2 regions of the Rahnella sp. BIGb0236 genome follow, and region 1 is predicted to be linked to the other one. Evidence: predicted binding sites of a transcription regulator. Region 1 holds the regulator's gene; the other holds the start of a gene.
The links. Region 1 encodes PurR, which represses purine synthesis genes. Its sites were predicted from a motif close to CANGCAAACGTTTGCNTG; they were not measured.
Positions count from the first base shown of each region.

Region 2: the regulator PurR is predicted to act here: its motif matches at 3,473-3,490, upstream of EDF78_RS18640 (NCS2 family permease).

Region 1 covers NZ_SOAO01000008.1:159,179-170,725, forward strand. Annotated here, with positions in the region: gene EDF78_RS17065 (HlyD family secretion protein) at 1-217, shown strand, start outside; gene EDF78_RS17070 (FUSC family protein) at 227-2,278, shown strand; gene EDF78_RS17075 (aldo/keto reductase family oxidoreductase) at 2,283-3,179, opposite strand; gene EDF78_RS17080 (DUF1289 domain-containing protein) at 3,286-3,525, opposite strand; gene EDF78_RS17085 (alkene reductase) at 3,726-4,817, shown strand; gene gloA (lactoylglutathione lyase) at 4,981-5,388, shown strand; gene rnt (ribonuclease T) at 5,481-6,191, shown strand; gene EDF78_RS17100 (Grx4 family monothiol glutaredoxin) at 6,280-6,621, opposite strand; gene EDF78_RS25985 (hypothetical protein) at 6,602-6,730, opposite strand; gene EDF78_RS17105 (C40 family peptidase) at 7,085-7,987, shown strand; gene purR (HTH-type transcriptional repressor PurR) at 8,576-9,601, shown strand; gene punR (DNA-binding transcriptional activator PunR) at 9,641-10,546, opposite strand; gene punC (purine nucleoside transporter PunC) at 10,683-11,547, shown strand, end outside.
Region 2 covers NZ_SOAO01000010.1:94,492-100,946, reverse strand. Annotated here, with positions in the region: gene EDF78_RS18655 (methyl-accepting chemotaxis protein) at 1-154, shown strand, start outside; gene EDF78_RS18650 (bifunctional diguanylate cyclase/phosphodiesterase) at 165-2,258, opposite strand; gene EDF78_RS18645 (glutathione S-transferase) at 2,527-3,195, shown strand; gene EDF78_RS18640 (NCS2 family permease) at 3,606-4,973, shown strand; gene EDF78_RS18635 (Na+/H+ antiporter) at 5,289-6,455, shown strand, end outside.

The DNA of each region.
Region 1 (11,547 bases):
TGGCAATATTCCTTTGCAGGGTCGGGTAGAAAGTATTGGCCGCGCCATTTATGACCAGAGTCTCGACACGCCGGAAGATTTACTGATGAACGTGAAACCGAATGTCCCGTGGGTCAGGCTGGCGCAACGCGTGCCGGTGCGTATCAAACTGGAAAATGTGCCGGAACATGTGGTTCTGGTGGCCGGTACCACCTGCACCATTTCGATTCGCCATTAAGGCTGCCCGGTGAACCTTTCCTGGCTCGAATGGAAAAATACCCCGTGGGGAAAAGCCACCGGCGGGCAATGGCGTTATGCCCTGCGCAATTCCATCGCGATGATTCTGGCGCTGTATATCGCATTTGAATTCCAGATGGATGAGCCTTACTGGGCACTGACGTCAGCGGCCGTCGTGAGTTTCCCGACGGTCGGCGGCGTGATCAGCAAGAGCATTGGACGTATCATCGGCAGCCTGCTGGGCGCAATGGGCGCGGTGTTTATCGCCGGACATTGCCTCAATGAACCGTGGCTGTTTACCTTTGCCATTGCCGCGTGGCTGGGTCTTTGCACCTATATCTCGAACCATTATCAGAATAACGTCTCCTACGCCTTTGCGCTGGCGGGTTATACCGCGGCGATCATCGCGTTCTCGACGGTCGATGTGACCGATCCGACGCAGATATTTGATATTGCCCAGGCCCGCGTCGGTGAAGTCATTACCGGTATTTTATGCGGCGGTTTTATGATGATGGTGCTGCCCAGCACCTCCGACGGCGACGCCCTGCTCACCTCGCTGCGCAAGATGCACACGCAGTTGCTGGAACACGCCCAACTACTGTGGCGCACTGAAATTTCCGATCAAATCAGAACCTCGCACGAAGGGCTGATCGGCCAGATTCTGACCATGAACCTGCTGCGCATTCAGGCGTTCTGGAGCCACTACCGGCTGCGGCGTCAGAACAACGTGCTGAATTATCTGCTGCATCAGCAATTACGCATGACCAGTTATATTTCCAGCCTGCGTCGTATGCTGCTCAACTGGCCACACCCGCCGGAGAATTTACCGGAGGTGCTGGCAGTACTGCTCGACGAACTGCGCAGGCCCGATACCGATAAATATAAGCTGTCGAAAATTCTGCAACACATCCGGCCGCAAGACACCTCGGATTTCCGCCATCAGGCATTCTGGCTGCGTTTACGCGATTTCTGCTGGCTGTACCTGCGCAGTGAACGCTGGTTACGCCGGGTAGAAAATGCCAATGCGGCGGAAGCTGAAAACATCCAGCCGCCGAAAATCAGCCATCTGGCGCAACATACCGACACGGTGGAAGCCGCCTATAACGGCCTGCGGACTTTCCTGTGCATCGTGATCGGCTGCGCGTTCTGGATGACCACGCAATGGGATTCCGGCGCCGGTGCGGTGGCACTCACCGCCGTCAGCTGCGTGCTGTATTCTTCCACCACCTCACCGATCAGCAGTGTCACCCTGCTGATCAAATCGCTGGGCTTATTGTTTGCCGGTTGCTTCCTGCTCAAATTCGGATTGATGATCCAGCTCGACAGCTTCTGGGTTTTCTGTGCCTTCTTCCTGCCGATGTTAGTCACCATGCAGATGATGAAACTGCAATACAAACGTTATGCCGGTTTATGGGGTCAACTGATTGTTTTTATGGGATCATTTCTGGCCGTTACCAATCCCCCGGACTATGACTATCAGGCTTTTATGAATGACGGCGTGGCAAAAATTGCCGGTGTGATGCTGGCAGGGATTGCCTTTCAGGTATTAAGGCCAAGTTCTGATAAACGTAAAAGCCGCCGCATTATCCGCGCCCTGCGCCGTGATTTTATGGATCAGCTGAGCCGCAAACCGTCGCTGAGCCATTTCCAGTTTGAGTCGCTGATTTATCACCGGATGAATCAGCTCAATCAGAGTAAGGATCAGATCTCGCGTACCTGGTTGTTGCGCTGGGGTGTGGTGCTGCTCAATTGCAGCCACATCGTCTGGCAATTACGTGAATGGGAAACCCGCTCTGACCCGCTTTCTGCGGTGCGTGACGTCTGTATTCATTGCCTGAAAGGCGTGATGACGGAGCGCGGCGTCAGCCATGAAAATCTGGACGCCACGCTGATCGAACTGTTGCGGATGAGCAATTCACTGACTCATCATCCTGAACCGGCGGCGCGTGAACTGGCCGGTGTGATCTGGCGTTTATACTGCTCGCTTTCTCAGTTGCAGCAGGCCATCTCAACAGACGATGGCCCGGCGGGTCCGGTGGTCAGCACCACAAAACCCGCGTAAGACATTACGGAACGTCGTAACCGATCGCCGCTTTACGGATGCGGAACCATTGCTGACGGGTCATATTCAGGGACAATGACTGCCAGGCGGATTGCACGCGCTCAATTTTGCCGGAACCGATAATCGGCAACGGCTGCGATGGCAGACGCATCACCCAGGCGTAGACCACCTGCTCGATGGTGTCTGCGCCAATTTCCTGCGCAACGGCCTGAAGTTCATCGCGCAGTGGCTGGAACTCCGCCTCGCTGAACAGACGACCGCCTCCCAGACAAGACCAGGCCATCGGCCTGATACGCAGTTGCTGGCAAAGATCCAGCGTGCCGTCCAGAATGGCGGGCTGATGGATTGGCGATATCTCCACCTGATTGGTCACCAGCGAAAAAGGCAGGCGCGACTGTAACAGGCTGAACTGCGCTGGCGTGAAGTTGGACACGCCGAAATGCTTCACTTTGCCGCTTTTGTGTAACTGCGTGAACGCCTCTGCCACTTCATCGGCATCCATCAGCGGATCAGGACGGTGGATCAGCAGAAGATCCAGATAATCCGTCTGCAGATTGCTCAGCGATTTCTCGGCACGCGCCACGATATAGTCTTTATCAGTAATGTAATGCCCGATTTTATTGTCCGGATCCGCTTTGGTTGCGATGCCACATTTGCTGACCAGTTGCATTTTCTCGCGCAACGCCGGTTTAAGACGTAATGCCTCACCAAACGCCGCCTCGCACTGATAATCGCCATAGATATCGGCATGGTCAGCCGTGGTGATACCCAGCTCAATGTGCTGTTCCATAAACGCCAGCACCTGTTGCGGCGTCATATTCCATTCCATCAGGCGCCAGTAACCGCAAATCAGTTTAGAGAAATTCGGGCCTTGCGGAGAAATCGTGGTACGAGCTTCCATTTTGATTCCTTTATATTTTTCGTAAATTCATCCGACAGAATACACAACCGGATGAACGCTGTATTGATGCCGGCGGGGGAAATACAAAGAAGTGAGAGGTACGCACTCAAAACAGTTCCGGTTGCTCCGGCAGAGGCTCATCCGGTTGTTTTCCGGCCCGCTGCTGGCGCAGTAAACGCTGCTGGCATAAGCGCAGCACATGGCGTTTTTCCGCGTCGGTCATTTTCATCCAGCCGAAACGTTCCTCACGGCTGCGCAGGCAACCACGGCAATAACCGCGCTCGTCAGCCTGACAAATGCCACGGCACGGACTGGGGATTTCAAAAAACTCAAGTTGCTGGGCCACACGCCCTCCGCCAATAACGGTGAACTTTCATTCAAGACGTTTTCCGGCTATCCCGCAAGGTGATTTGTGAAAAGGCACTGTGCGCGTAGTCACCGGGGCTGTTGATACGGTAAAAAGGGGGAATAACGACCTGATCGCATCACCGGAAACCTTTTTATTAACCGTATGCGGATCAATCCATTAACTTCGGAGTGACTGAAATGAGTAAGCTTTTCACGCCAATCGTTGTTGGCAAAAACACCCTGCCTAACCGCGTTTTTATGGCGCCGCTGACCCGTCTGCGTAGCATCGAACCAGGTGATATCCCTACGCCGCTGATGGGGGAATACTATGCCCAGCGCCACAGTTCCGGGCTGATCATTACCGAAGCCACACAGGTGTCCTTCCAGGCGAAAGGTTACGCCGGTGCGCCTGGCCTGCATACGCCTGAGCAAGTCGCGGCATGGAAAAAAATCGTCGCCGGTGTGCATCAGAAAGACGGTCGCATTGCCGTTCAGCTGTGGCACACCGGTCGTATTTCGCACAACAGCGTACAGCCGGACAACCAGACGCCGGTTGCACCCTCAGCTGTGAATCCGAATACCCGTACCAGCCTGCGCGACGAACAGGGCCACGCCATTCGTGTCGATTGTCCGACGCCACGCGCGCTGGAACTGAGCGAAATTCCGGGCATCGTGAATGATTTCCGTCACGCGGCAGCCTGCTCCGCCGAAGCCGGTTTCGATTACATCGAACTGCATGCCGCGCACGGTTACCTGCTGCACCAGTTTATGTCTCCGGCCTCTAACCTGCGCGAAGATCAGTACGGCGGCAGCATTGAAAACCGTACCCGCCTGACGCTGGAAGTGGTGGATGCCGCCATTGACGCCATCGGCGCAGACCGTGTGGGGATCCGTATTTCTCCGATGGGGCCATTCAACGGGCTGGACAACGGCGAAGACCAGGAACAGGCGGCGATTTATCTGCTCGACGAACTGAACAAACGCAAACTGGCCTATCTGCACATTTCAGAACCAGACTGGGCAGGCGGCAAACCTTATACCGCAGAATTCCGTGCGGTGATCCGTGCGCATTATCAGGGCGTGATTGTCGGCGCAGGCGCTTACACCGCCGAAAAAGGCGAAGAGCTGATCGAAAAAGGTTACATCGATGCCGTGGCCTTTGGCCGCAGTTATATCGCCAACCCGGATCTGGTTGAACGCCTGAAATCCCATGCGCCGCTTAACGAGCCGAAACCGGAAACCTTCTACGGCGGCGGTGCTCAGGGCTACACAGACTATCCGACACTGTAATCAATAAAAATTAATGCACCCTTGTTTGCAGCAGCTGAGTACCCTCCGGCTGCTGCTTTTTTTGGTCAGTCATTCAACAACCGGTTGGCGTAATACAGACAAAACGGCAGCTATCGGTTAGGCTTGACCCGATAATTCTCATCCTGCAAATAAAGAGGAACCTATGCGTTTACTCCATACCATGCTTCGTGTTGGCGATCTGCAACGCGCTATCAGTTTCTATACCGATGTGTTAGGCATGCGCCTGCTGCGCACCAGCGAGAACACCGAATATAAATATTCCCTGGCCTTTGTCGGCTATACCGAAGAAAGCGAAGGCGCGGTGATCGAACTGACCTATAACTGGGGCGTCGACAGCTACGATATCGGCACCGCTTACGGTCATATCGCGCTCGGCGTGGATAACGTGGCACAAACGTGTGACGACATCCGCAATGCAGGTGGCAAAGTCACCCGCGAAGCCGGCCCGGTGAAAGGCGGCTCGACCATTATTGCGTTTGTTGAAGATCCGGACGGTTACAAAATCGAACTGATTGAATCCAAACATGCCGGTCAGGGTCTGGGCAATTAATTCACCCTGAATGCTGCAAGGGGCGCTACCGCGCCCTTTTTTATTGCCCGATTTTTGCCACACCCCTGCAAGCGGCGGCAAAATTTGTCATAATGCGCGCTGAATTCGATGAAGATAAGAAACTAATGGCCGAGAATAGTGACATTAACGCCCTGAGAGGCCGTTTCCGTGGTTTTTATCCGGTGGTTATTGATGTAGAAACTGCCGGATTTAATGCCCAAACCGATGCGTTGCTGGAAATAGCGGCGATCACCCTGAAGATGGATGAGGACGGCTGGCTGCAAAGCGATGAGACCGTACATTTCCATGTTGAACCTTTCGAGGGGTCAATTCTGGTGCCGGAAGCACTGGCATTCAATGGTATCGATCCGACGAACCCGCTGCGCGGGGCAGTCAGCGAATATGACGCCCTGCACGAGATTTTCAAAGTCATCCGTAAGGGCATGAAAGAGCAAAACTGCAACCGTGCCATTATCGTGGCGCATAATGCCAATTTCGATCACAGTTTCCTGATGGCAGCAGCGGAACGTGCCGGGCTGAAACGCAATCCGTTCCACCCTTTCGCGACATTCGATACCGCCGCCTTGAGCGGTCTGGTGCTGGGGCAAACGGTTCTGGCGAAAGCCTGTATCAGCGCGGGAATGGTGTTTGACAGCAGTCAGGCGCATTCCGCGTTATATGACACCGAACGCACCGCAGAACTGTTTTGTGAGCTGGTAAACCGCTGGAAACGCCTGGGCGGCTGGCCGCTGGCGATGACCGCAGACGAAGCCGAAACGGCACCGGAAGAAAATCAGCAATAGCGGATTGAGTGCGGATAGCAGACAAAAAAAGAGCGACATGATGTCGCTCTTTTTATTCGCCAGCCACAAGACCGGCTCTTCTCAGACATTACTCTTCAGAAGATTTGTATTTCTCAGCCGTTTCTTTGATCAGCTGTTGCAGTTCGCCGCGCTGGAACATCTCAACCACGATGTCACAACCGCCAACCAGTTCACCATCAACCCACAACTGCGGGAAGGTTGGCCAGTTAGCAAACTTAGGCATCTCAGCGCGGATATCCGGGTTCTGCAGGATATCAACGTAAGCGAAACGTTCGCCACAAGCGGAAAGCGCCTGAACGGCCTGGGCGGAGAAACCGCAGCTTGGCAGTTTTGGAGAACCTTTCATGTACAGCAGAATCGGGTTTTCAGAAACTTGCTTCTGAATCTTTTCAATCGTTGGAGTGGTCATTTCTTGCTTCCTCAAGCCGGTACAGGCTGTCACGGTCATTACTCTTCACGCGCAGCACACAAAGACGGTGCGCAAACACAATGCCTTCTATTGTAACGATGGCTGCCACCAGATAAAAACGCCATTTTTTGTGGGGTCTTTCTCAATACTGGCATTTTATTAAACAATTTTCGGCGCCTGGGTTCAGGTTCACATATTTAAAGATTCATCGAGAATAACATTTTTGGCGTTCAACGATAATGTCAGATTTGCAAAATCCCATTCTTTAACTCAAATATTAACCTGATGAAAAATGGTTATTTTATTGACTAAAAATGGCGGTTATTTCGACATAAAAAAAGCTATTAACTTTTTCTCACAATATGATCTAGAATCGAGTCAATTCGTGCTTTTTTGTCGGGTTCTTTTAGGCAATACTCTGACAACCCTGATGTTTAACCCTACCACTCATGGTAACGAAGCTATGCGCTTACTGTTCACGCTTTTTGTGCTGCTCTTTACCCAGCTTTTCCTCAATATCGCCCATGCATCGCCACAGACGCGCGTCTCTGCCGATCAGCGAAAGAGCCATGTTAATCAGGCCGCCCCTGAAGAACGCCGAAAGCGAAAGACCGCCGCCGCCAAAACCAATAAAAAATCAAAAATCGCGCCGGTAACAGAACAAAAAACACAGGACAAGAATTCGAAGAAGAAAGTAAAAAGTACTGAACTGGTTAAACGAAAGGCCACTTCTGATAAAAGCGTAAAAACGACCCGGGCTGAGAGTAAAAAAGAAAAGACCCTCAGGACCACGCGGGCCGAGAGCAAGACCGAGAAACAAACCAAAACCCGCGCACTGGCAAAGAACAGTAGCGCAAAGGTCAGTAAGAAAGACGCTTATGGCCGCCACCGCAAGGGCAAGAAGCTCCGCGAAGAAGACAGCAAACCGATTACGCTGAGCGCGACACACAAAAAACGTTATCAGCACGCACAGCAAACGGCGATGACCAAGCTGATGCACCAGGTCGGCAAACCGTATCGCTGGGGCGGCACCTCTCCCAACACCGGTTTTGATTGCAGTGGCTTAGTCTATTATGCCTACAAAGATTTGATTCGCATTAAGATGCCACGCACAGCGAATGAAATGTACCATCTGCGCGATGCGGCACCGGTCAAACGCGGTGAACTGGAAAGCGGCGATCTGGTGTTTTTCAGAATTAATAATCGCGGCGCAGCAGACCATGTGGGTGTTTATGTCGGTAATGGCAAATTCATCCAGTCGCCAAGAACCGGTGAAGACATTAAAATCACCTCACTGGGCGATGATTACTGGCAAGATCACTATGTGGGCGCACGTCGGGTAATGACCCCGAAAACGATCCGATAATAAACAATTCGTTAAGTCTGAAGTTTCGCTAATCAGCCAATGAATAGCATTTAACGAAGAGTTTCTGCAGGGAAGAATGTCGGCGGATAAGGTGACTGCATCACATTGAAAAGGGCGATACCTGTTACCGGGATCGCCCTTTTTTATTGCGGATCGCTTATAAAATCAGTTCATTACCGCAGTAAAGCTGAAAGCGATAATCATAAGCAAAGCGCATACCGTGGTGATCAACGATAATTTCAGGTTGCTGTCCATCAAACCCCCTTTCGGATCAAGTTGTGGCATTTTTTAAGCCACACTAAATGTGTGCCAACGCATTTTCTCATAATTCACATTTAAAATCTTGTGCTGAATGACAATGCTGTCATGAGAATTTTGCTTCCACTTTCCTGCATTATAAGAGAAAATTGTCGGTTACCACGCCTGTGTGCCGGTCGATTTCACCCGAGAGCATTTCACGCCTCATTCTGAAGAATCCACCCAACGATTTCACTGCCCTTTTAGAAGTCAGCAGTTAAATCCACGCAAGCAAACGATTAACATAATGCTAACGTGCTGAAACACGTGAGTTCAGGAGTCATTGTTTACATGGCAACGATTAAAGATGTCGCAAAGCGCGCTGGCGTTTCCACTACAACCGTGTCGCACGTCATCAATAAAACACGTTTCGTCGCCGAAGAAACTAAAGCTGCGGTTCTCCTTGCCATCAAGGACTTACACTATTCGCCAAGCGCCGTGGCGCGCAGCCTGAAGGTTAATAACACCAAAACGATCGGTCTGCTGGCCACCTCCAGTGAAGCGCCCTATTTCGCCGAAGTGATTGAAGCCGTCGAAAACAGCTGCTTCTCCAAAGGCTACACGCTGATTTTGTGTAACTCGCACAACAATCTGGAGAAACAACAGGCTTACCTGCAGATGCTGGCGCAAAAACGCGTCGATGGCTTGCTGGTGATGTGCGCGGAATATCCCGACGAACTGCTTAATATGCTGGAGGAGTACCGCTCAATCCCGATGGTCGTCATGGACTGGGGCGAGGCGCGCAAAAACTTCACCGACAGCATTATTGATAATGCTTTCGAGGGCGGCTACATGGCCGGTCGTTATCTGATTGAACGCGGTCATCGTGATATTGGTGTGATCCCGGGGCAACTGGCGCGTAATACCGGCGGCGGTCGTTTCCAGGGTTTTGTGAAGGCACTGACCGAAGCCAATATTCCTCTGCGTGATGAATGGGTCGTTCAGGGCGATTTTGAACCGGAATCCGGCTATCAGGCGATGCATAAAATCCTGATGCAGAAAAGCCGCCCTACTGCGGTGTTCTGTGGCGGTGACGTGATGGCGATGGGCGCCATTTGTGCTGCCGATGAGCTTGGCCTGCGGGTTCCGCAGGATATCTCTGTGATCGGCTATGACAATGTGCGTAATGCCCGCTATTTCTCACCGGCGCTGACCACGGTTCATCAGCCTAAAGAGCGTCTGGGCGAAATGGCTTTTACCATGTTGCTGGACAGAATTGTCAGTAAGCGCGAAGAATCGCAGACCATCGAAGTGCATCCGAAACTGGTTGAACGCCGTTCCGTGGCCGACGGTCCGTATCGCGACTACCGCCGTTAATTGTGTAACTACGCCTGCCTGTGCAGGCGTTTTTTTTTGCTAATCCCGCAACCATTCCTCATTCATCGTTTCTGTATCGCCCATATAGTCCAGTAACCACGCCAGTGACGGCGACGGATTGCTCTGGTCCCACGTCAGACAACACGGGCTGTCGGGGAAACGATTTTCCAGTGTCAGCACCTGCAATTTATTCTGTTCTATCCACGGGATGACGCGATGAACCGGCATCATGCCGACACATAATCCTTCTGTCAGGCATTCCAGCGCACAGGTCCAGTCAGGCACCACCAGACGTCGCTGGTTGTCGAGCGTCCAGGTATCGCGTTTGGGCAATGTGCGGGAGGTGTCTTCCAGACAGAGCGCCGGATAAGGCCGCAGCTGGTCATCCCTGAGCGAACCGGACAACTGCGCCAGCGGATGTTGGGGGCTGACCACGCAGTGCCAGTCCATGAATCCCATGTCGCGAAAATTAAACCGGCCACCCACCGGTATGGCTCTCGTGGCACCGATAGCCACATCCGCCCTTCCGTCCACCAGCGCATCCCAGACACCGTTAAACACTTCCGAGTGGATGATCAGTTCCGTATCGGGAAAATGGCGGTAAAAATCGAGTACCAGCCTTCGCGTCCGCGCGGGTTTAACAATCCGGTCTACCGCCACGCGTAGTTCGCCGCGCCAGCCGTTAGCGACCTGCTGACACTGGCGACGGGTGGCTATCATTTTTTTTGTCAGAATGCGGGCTTCATCGACAAAAACCTTGCCCGCAGGCGTCAGCACCACGTCACGATGACGGCGTTCAAATAACGGCACTGCCAGCCATTGTTCAAGCTGCCGGACGGTGTAGCTGATGGCAGAAGGCACGCGGTGTAAATCCTGCGCCGCGGCACTAAAGCTGCCCGTTCTTGCCACCGCATCCACCACATCAAGAGCGTATTCTGACCACATATTTTAGCCTTCAACTTTTTTGATAGCAGAGTGCAAATATTAGCGTTTCACAACGCTGTTATCAAAGCGTTAAACTCCGCCTCCGGTACGTAATCTGCGTCAAATCACCTGCAATCACGACATTAACGAGACAATAATGAAACCCTCCTTTGGATTTATGCTCTATCTCGCGGGACTGAGCATGCTCGGCTTTTTAGCCACCGACATGTACCTTCCTGCCTTCAGCGCCATGCAAACCAGTCTGACAACCAGTCCGGGCATGATCAGCGCCAGCCTGAGTATTTTTCTCGGCGGCTTTGCCATCGGCCAGTTGTTGTGGGGGCCGCTGTCCGATCGCATCGGCCGTAAACCGGTATTGCTCATTGGCCTGACACTGTTTGCAGTGGGTTGTCTGGGTGTGTTGTGGGTTGAAAACGTGCGCGCCCTGCTGGCCTTGCGGTTCCTGCAGGCAATGGGCGTTTGTGCGGCAGCCGTCACCTGGCAGGCCATCGTCGTTGACCGTTTCCCGGCGGATGTGGCTAAAAAAACCTTCGCCAGCATTATGCCGCTGGTGGCGCTCTCCCCAGCCCTCGCCCCGTTGCTCGGCGCATGGGTGCTGAATCATTTTGACTGGGAAGCGATCTTTGCCCTGCTGACCGTCGTGGCTGTTGTTCTGTTGATCACCACGCTGACATTGCGCGAAAACAAACCTGCGCCACAGGCCAAAGCCGATAAAGCGGGCTTTGGCACCTTGCTTAAATCACGGGTTTACAGCGGTAACGTCATGATTTACTCCGCCTGTTCCGCTGGTTTCTTCGCGTGGCTGACCGGTTCACCGTTTATTTTAAGCGACATGGGCTATTCCCCTGGTGCCATTGGCCTGAGTTATGTTCCGCAGACCATCGCGTTCCTGCTGGGCGGTTTCGGCTGTCGCGTTCTGATCAGTAAGCTGGACGGAAACCGGATTTTGCCGTGGTTACTGGCGGGTTATGCGGTGAGTATGGTGAGCCTGTTCTGTATCG
Region 2 (6,455 bases), on a different contig from region 1:
TCATGAAGTGGGGATTGCAGTCGATCAGATGGACCGGGTGACGCAACAGAACGCCGCGCTGGTCGAACAGGCGGCGGCCGCGGCGCAATCCCTGACGGAGCAAAGTGTCGAATTGCGCAACGCCGTGCGTTTCTTCCGCACGGCGGCCGTCTGAGCAGGGCGCGTCAGACTTTTTGCGTAATGGTGATCTGCGGTTCCCAGTCTGAATCGGGATGCTGGGCAATCTGTTGTGGCGTCATCGGACGTCCCAGCAGATAGCCCTGCAAGGTGTCGCAGCCCAGCTGGGTCAGGAAATCCTGCTGCTGGGTGGTTTCCACCCCTTCGGCCACCACTTTCAGGTTGAGGGTCTGGCCGAGGGCAATGATCGCCGACACGATGCTGGCGTCTTCACTGCCGGCAATCAGATCGTTAATGAAGGCACCGTCGATTTTCAGCTCGCTGGCGGGCAGACGTTTCAGATACAGCAGGCTGGAATAGCCGGTACCGAAATCATCAATCGAGGCTTTAACGCCGTATTGCGTCAGACGCTCCAGAATTTCCACGCTCACATCGGGATTGCGCATCGCGGTGGTTTCGGTCACTTCCAGCGTCAGCATTTCAGGCGGGATCTGATGGCGCTCAATGGTATCAATCACCATTTCCACCAGATTGGTCTGCTCAAACTGCAACGTGGATAAATTCACCGCCACCGTCCATTGCGTATGCCCCTGCAGATGCCATTCGCGCAACTGGCGGCAGGCTTCGTTCAGCACCCATTCACCGATGGGAATAATCAGACCGGTTTTTTCCGCCAGCGGCAGGAACACATCCGGGCTGAGGGTTTTGCCGTCGCGCTCCCAGCGTAACAGCGCCTCGAAACCGCTGACCGGCCCGTAAGGCGCGATAAATTTTGGCTGATAGTGCAGACGCAATTCGTGGTGTTCCAGCGCCAGACGCAAATCATTGAGCATCTGCAACTGGTTCTGCGCATTGGCGTTCATCGACGGCTGGAAGAAACTGTGTCCGTTACGGCCTGAATTCTTGGTGTGGTACATCGCGGCGTCGGCATTGAGCATCAGCTCGCGCTCATTCTCGCCATCGCCCGGATACACCGCAATGCCCACGCTGGCGGACACCAGCAGTTCGTAGCGGGACACATAGAACGGACGCGCAATCAGATGCACCAGTTTATCGGCCAGCTGCGACGCGTCGGTCGGCTCGGTGATCTCAACCAGCAGCACAAATTCATCGCCCCCCAGTCGCGCCAGTGTATCCGTCGCACGCAGCTGAGATTTCAGGCGCTCGGTAACGGAAATCAGCAGCTGATCACCGATGTGATGGCCGAAAGCATCGTTCACGGCTTTAAATCCGTCGAGATCGAGGAACAACACCGCAAACTGTGATTCGCCGCGAGAGGCTTTCTGAAACGCCTGACTGAGACGGTCTTCCAGCAACAGACGGTTCGGCAACCGGGTGAGATTGTCATGCAGCGCCAGTTGCGTCAGCTCGCGGTTGGCCTGCGCCAGTGACGATGCCAGAATCGACGTGCGGGCCTGCATACGGCCATCCAGAATGGAAATGATCAGCGTGATCGCCAGAATGGCCAGCGTGACCACAATCACCAGCAACGCCAGCCAGTTATTGTCCACGCCGCTGAATGCCGCCATGCTGTGGCTGTCCATCGGAAATTCGGCGGCGGCCATACCGATGTAATGCATGCCGACAATGGCCGTGCCCATCACCACTGCGGCGCTGATGCGCAACAGGCGCACGTTAGGCGACTGCTGACGTAAATGGAATGCCATCCACAGCGCCGCACCGGAGGCGACAATCGCCACCGCCACCGATAACGCGACCCAGCGGTAATCGTAAACAATCGGCGGCATCATCAGCATCGCCGACATACCGGTGTAATGCATCGCGGCAATGCCACCGCCCATCAGCAAGGCCCCCGCCAGTAACCGTCTGACCGGTAATTCCTGCAGACACACCAGCCACAGCGCAAAGGCTGACGAAATGATGGCGATAAACATGGAAAGCAGGGTAATGACCGGGTCGTAACCCATTGGCATCGCAGAATTAAAGGCCAGCATGCCGATAAAATGCATCGACCAGATACCGATACCCATTGCAATGGCGCCACCAATTAACCAAAGTCGGGAAGCCCTTCCCTCCGTGGTGGCAACCCGGCCAGCCATATCAAGTGCGGTATAAGAGGCAAGCATTGCAACAATGAACGAAAACATAACGAGCACATTGTTGTAATTACTGGAAAACATGTGAGGCTCCACAAACATAGAGTCGAAAGCGACGGGCTGATTTTTTATCCGGCGATAATGGCATTAAGAGTTATTAAAGGCGAATGAAGTTACGATTATTTTTTTCATGTAATTAAGATTAATCCGTAAGTGATTTTAATCAAATAAAAAGATTCTGGCGCAAATAAACCCGATAAATAGCAGGGTTTTTAATGTATTTGTGATACGGGTTTTGAAAGCGTTGTCTATAGTTAACAAATAATTAAATCAAACGGGGCAGAATACCTTTATGTTAACAGTGCATCATTTGGATAATTCACGATCACAGCGAATCTTATGGATGCTCGAAGAGCTGGGCGTCCCTTATGAAATCCAGCGTTATCAGCGGGATAAAAAATCCATGCTGGCGCCGGAATCGCTGAAAAAAGTCCATCCGCTGGGCAAATCACCGGTGCTGGAGGACAGCGGCATGATCCTCGCGGAATCCGGTGCCATCATTGAATACCTGCAGGAAGTGTACGATGAGGCGGGCACGCTGAAACCGGCCGCTTTTGCCGAACGTCAGCAATACCGTTACTGGATGCATTATGCGGAAGGTTCGCTGATGCCGTTGCTGGTGATGAAGCTGATTTTCAGCCGTCTGGGCAAACCGCCGATGCCGTGGCTGATCCGTCCGGTCGCCGGCGCGATCGGGCAGGGCGTACAGAAAAACTATCTGGATAAGCAGATTTATACCCACATGGATTATCTGGAACAGCATCTGACCACGCATCCTTATTTCGCCGGTTATCAGTTCAGCGCGGCAGATATTCAGATGAGTTTCCCGATAGAAGCGATCAATGCCCGCGCCGGTTTGGGAAAATATCCGCGACTCAATGCCTGGCTGGCGAATATAACGGCGCGTCCGGCCTATCAGAAGGCGCTGGAAAGTGGCGGGCCGTTTACTATCTTGCGTTAATCCCATTCTGCATTTTTATATTTCGACACGTTCATGGCGGGCAGTTTTTTATGCAATGAACGTGTCGAAAAAATAAACCTTAATAAATCTCCTGTTATTTTTTCTTTCCTGTCTTTTTTGCCTTTTGCGTCTCACTTTTCTTCAACGGGTAAATTTCCACCACAACCGCGTTTTTATTGACCGGACAACGGTAAATTGTCGGCGAACGGAGTTGAAATGGGAGTACCAAAGGCCGGATAATCGTTTGCGTTAATTTTTGTCCCGCCACACGCGATGCGAGTTAAACGTTTGCCTTGCCGTTCTGACGCTGTTTTCGGCGATGTCAGGCGACAAATATGGAAGTGAACGTGCAGAAACGGTTTCATAATGACCACGCCGGCTAATCAGTAAAGACATTCAGAGGATTTTCCATGTCGAGTCAACAACCTCAGGCGGGCCGCGCAATTGCGCCAAAAGGCCCGCTTGATGCTTTTTTCAAAATCAGTGCGCGTGGCAGTAATGTCCGTCAGGAAGTGATCGCCGGTTTAACCACGTTTCTGGCGATGGTGTATTCGGTCATTGTGGTGCCCTCAATGCTCGGCAAAGCGGGCTTCTCGCCAACGGCGGTGTTTGTCGCGACCTGTCTGGTCGCCGGTTTTGGCTCCCTGCTGATGGGGCTGTGGGCGAATCTGCCTCTGGCGATCGGTTGCGCCATTTCTCTGACGGCCTTTACCGCGTTTAGTCTGGTACTCGGCCAGCATATCAGCGTGCCTGTCGCGCTCGGCGCGGTGTTCCTGATGGGGGTGTTGTTCACCATTATCTCGGTGACCGGTATCCGTTCGTGGATTTTGCGCAACCTGCCAGCAGGCGTTGCGCACGGTACCGGCATCGGTATCGGCCTGTTCCTGCTGCTGATTGCCGCCAACGGCGTCGGTCTGGTGGTGAAAAACCCGCTGGATGGCTTACCGGTAGCCCTCGGCGCCTTCACCTCTTTCCCGGTAGTGATGACGTTGCTCGGTCTGGCCGTGATTTTTGGTCTGGAGAAACTGCGCGTGCCGGGCGGCATTCTGCTGGTGATTATCGCCATTTCCATTATCGGTCTGATTTTCGATCCGACAGTGAAATATCAGGGTTTATTCGCGATGCCTTCTCTGGCGGGCGCGGACGGTAAATCCGTGATTTTCGATCTCGACATCATGGGCGCGCTGAAAGCCGCCGTATTGCCAAGCGTGCTGGCACTGGTGATGACTGCGGTCTTTGATGCCACCGGTACCATCCGTGCGGTCGCCGGGCAGGCGAACTTACTGGATGAGAACGGCCAGATCATCAGCGGCGGTAAAGCCCTGACCGCTGACTCCGTGAGCAGCATTTTCGCGTCTCTGGTCGGTGCATCGCCCGCTGCGGTGTACATCGAGTCCGCCGCCGGTACAGCGGCGGGCGGCAAAACCGGCCTGACCGCAACCGTGGTCGGCGTGCTGTTCCTGCTGATGCTGTTCCTGTCTCCGCTGTCGTATCTGGTTCCGGCTTACGCGACCGCACCTGCGCTGATGTACGTCGGCCTGCTGATGCTCAGCAACGTTACCAAACTGGATTTCAGCGATTTCGTGGATGCGATGTCAGGGTTACTGTGCGCGGTATTTATCGTGCTGACCTGTAATATCGTCACCGGCATCATGCTCGGTTTCAGCGCGCTGGTAATTGGCCGCATCTTCTCCGGCGAATGGCGCAAACTTAACCTCGGGACGGTGATTATCGCCGTCGCGCTGGTGGTGTTTTATGCGGGCGGATGGGCGATCTGATGCCAACTGCCTTTCTCCCTCCCCTGCGAAGGGGAGGGTTGGGGTGGGGTATTAATGACGAATCAGCAGGTTGAAGTGTGCTTTGGCATGAGTTTTGTCATTAAAACCCCCTCCCGCCTCCCCCTTCGCAGGGGGAGGAGCACGAAAAAGCCTTCATTCCGGCTCCTGAGACGGGTAAGGAGCAAACCCTCTCTGATGTAACCGCACGCACTGATTTAAATCACATCCCCTTTTGATCTACTATTCCTTAGTTCGCTCCGGACTCACTCACCTGCGTCTGGCTGAAATTCATAAAAACAAGAGTCTAAGGAAAGCATGGAAATCTTCTTTACCATTCTGATTTTGATTCTGGTGGTGTCGCTCTCCGGTGTCGTCACCAGAATGTTGCCGTTTCAGGTTCCTCTTCCATTAATGCAGATTGCTGTCGGGGCCTTGCTGGCCTGGCCGAATTTTGGTTTGCATGTGGATTTCGATCCTGAGCTGTTTCTCGTCCTCTTTATTCCGCCGTTGCTGTTTGCAGATGGCTGGAAAACCCCGACCCGTGAATTCCTCCACCACGGGCGCGAAATTCTCGGGCTGGCGCTGGTGCTGGTGTTACTCACCGTCGTCGGCATCGGCTATCTGATTTATATGATGGTGCCGGATATCCCGCTGGTGGCGGCGTTCGCGCTGGCGGCGGTGCTTTCACCGACCGATGCCGTGGCACTGGGCGGCATTGTCGGCAAGGGCCGCATTCCGAAGTCGATCATGGGCGTGCTGGAAGGTGAGGCGCTGATGAACGATGCGTCCGGCCTGGTCTCCCTGAAGTTTGCTATCGCCGTGGCGATGGGCACGATGATTTTCACCGTCGGCGGTGCCACGGTGGAATTCCTCAAAGTGGCGATCGGCGGTCTGATGGCCGGTGTGGCGGTGACGTGGCTGTACAGTAAATCGCTGCGCATCATGAGCCGCTGGAGCGGTGATGATCCGGCGACGCAAATCGTCTTCCTGCTGCTGTTGCCGTTCGCGTCGTACCTGATTGCCGAACACATCGGCGTGTCGGGCATTCTGGCTGCGGTGGCTGCCGGTATGACCATCAGCCAGTCCGGCATTATCCGTAATGCGCCGCTGGCGATGCGCCTGCGCGCGAACAGCGTCTGGGCGATGCTCGAGTTTGTGTTCAACGGCATGGTGTTCATCATGCTGGGTCTGCAACTGCCGGGCATCCTTGAAAACTCAATTGATCAGGCGACACACGATCCGTCCATCGTCACCTGGCATCTGTTTGCCGACGTCGGGATTATCTATTTTGCGCTGCTGATCCTGCGTTTTGTCTGGCTGTGGGTGATGAAGAATTTCAGCAACCGTTTCCTGAAAAAGAAACCGCTGCTGTTTGGCAGCTACAGTACGCGTGAGCTGTGGGTGGCGTCTTTTGCCGGTGTACGCGGGGCGATTACCCTGGCCGGTGTGCTGTCCATTCCGCTGTTCCTCGCTGACGGTTCG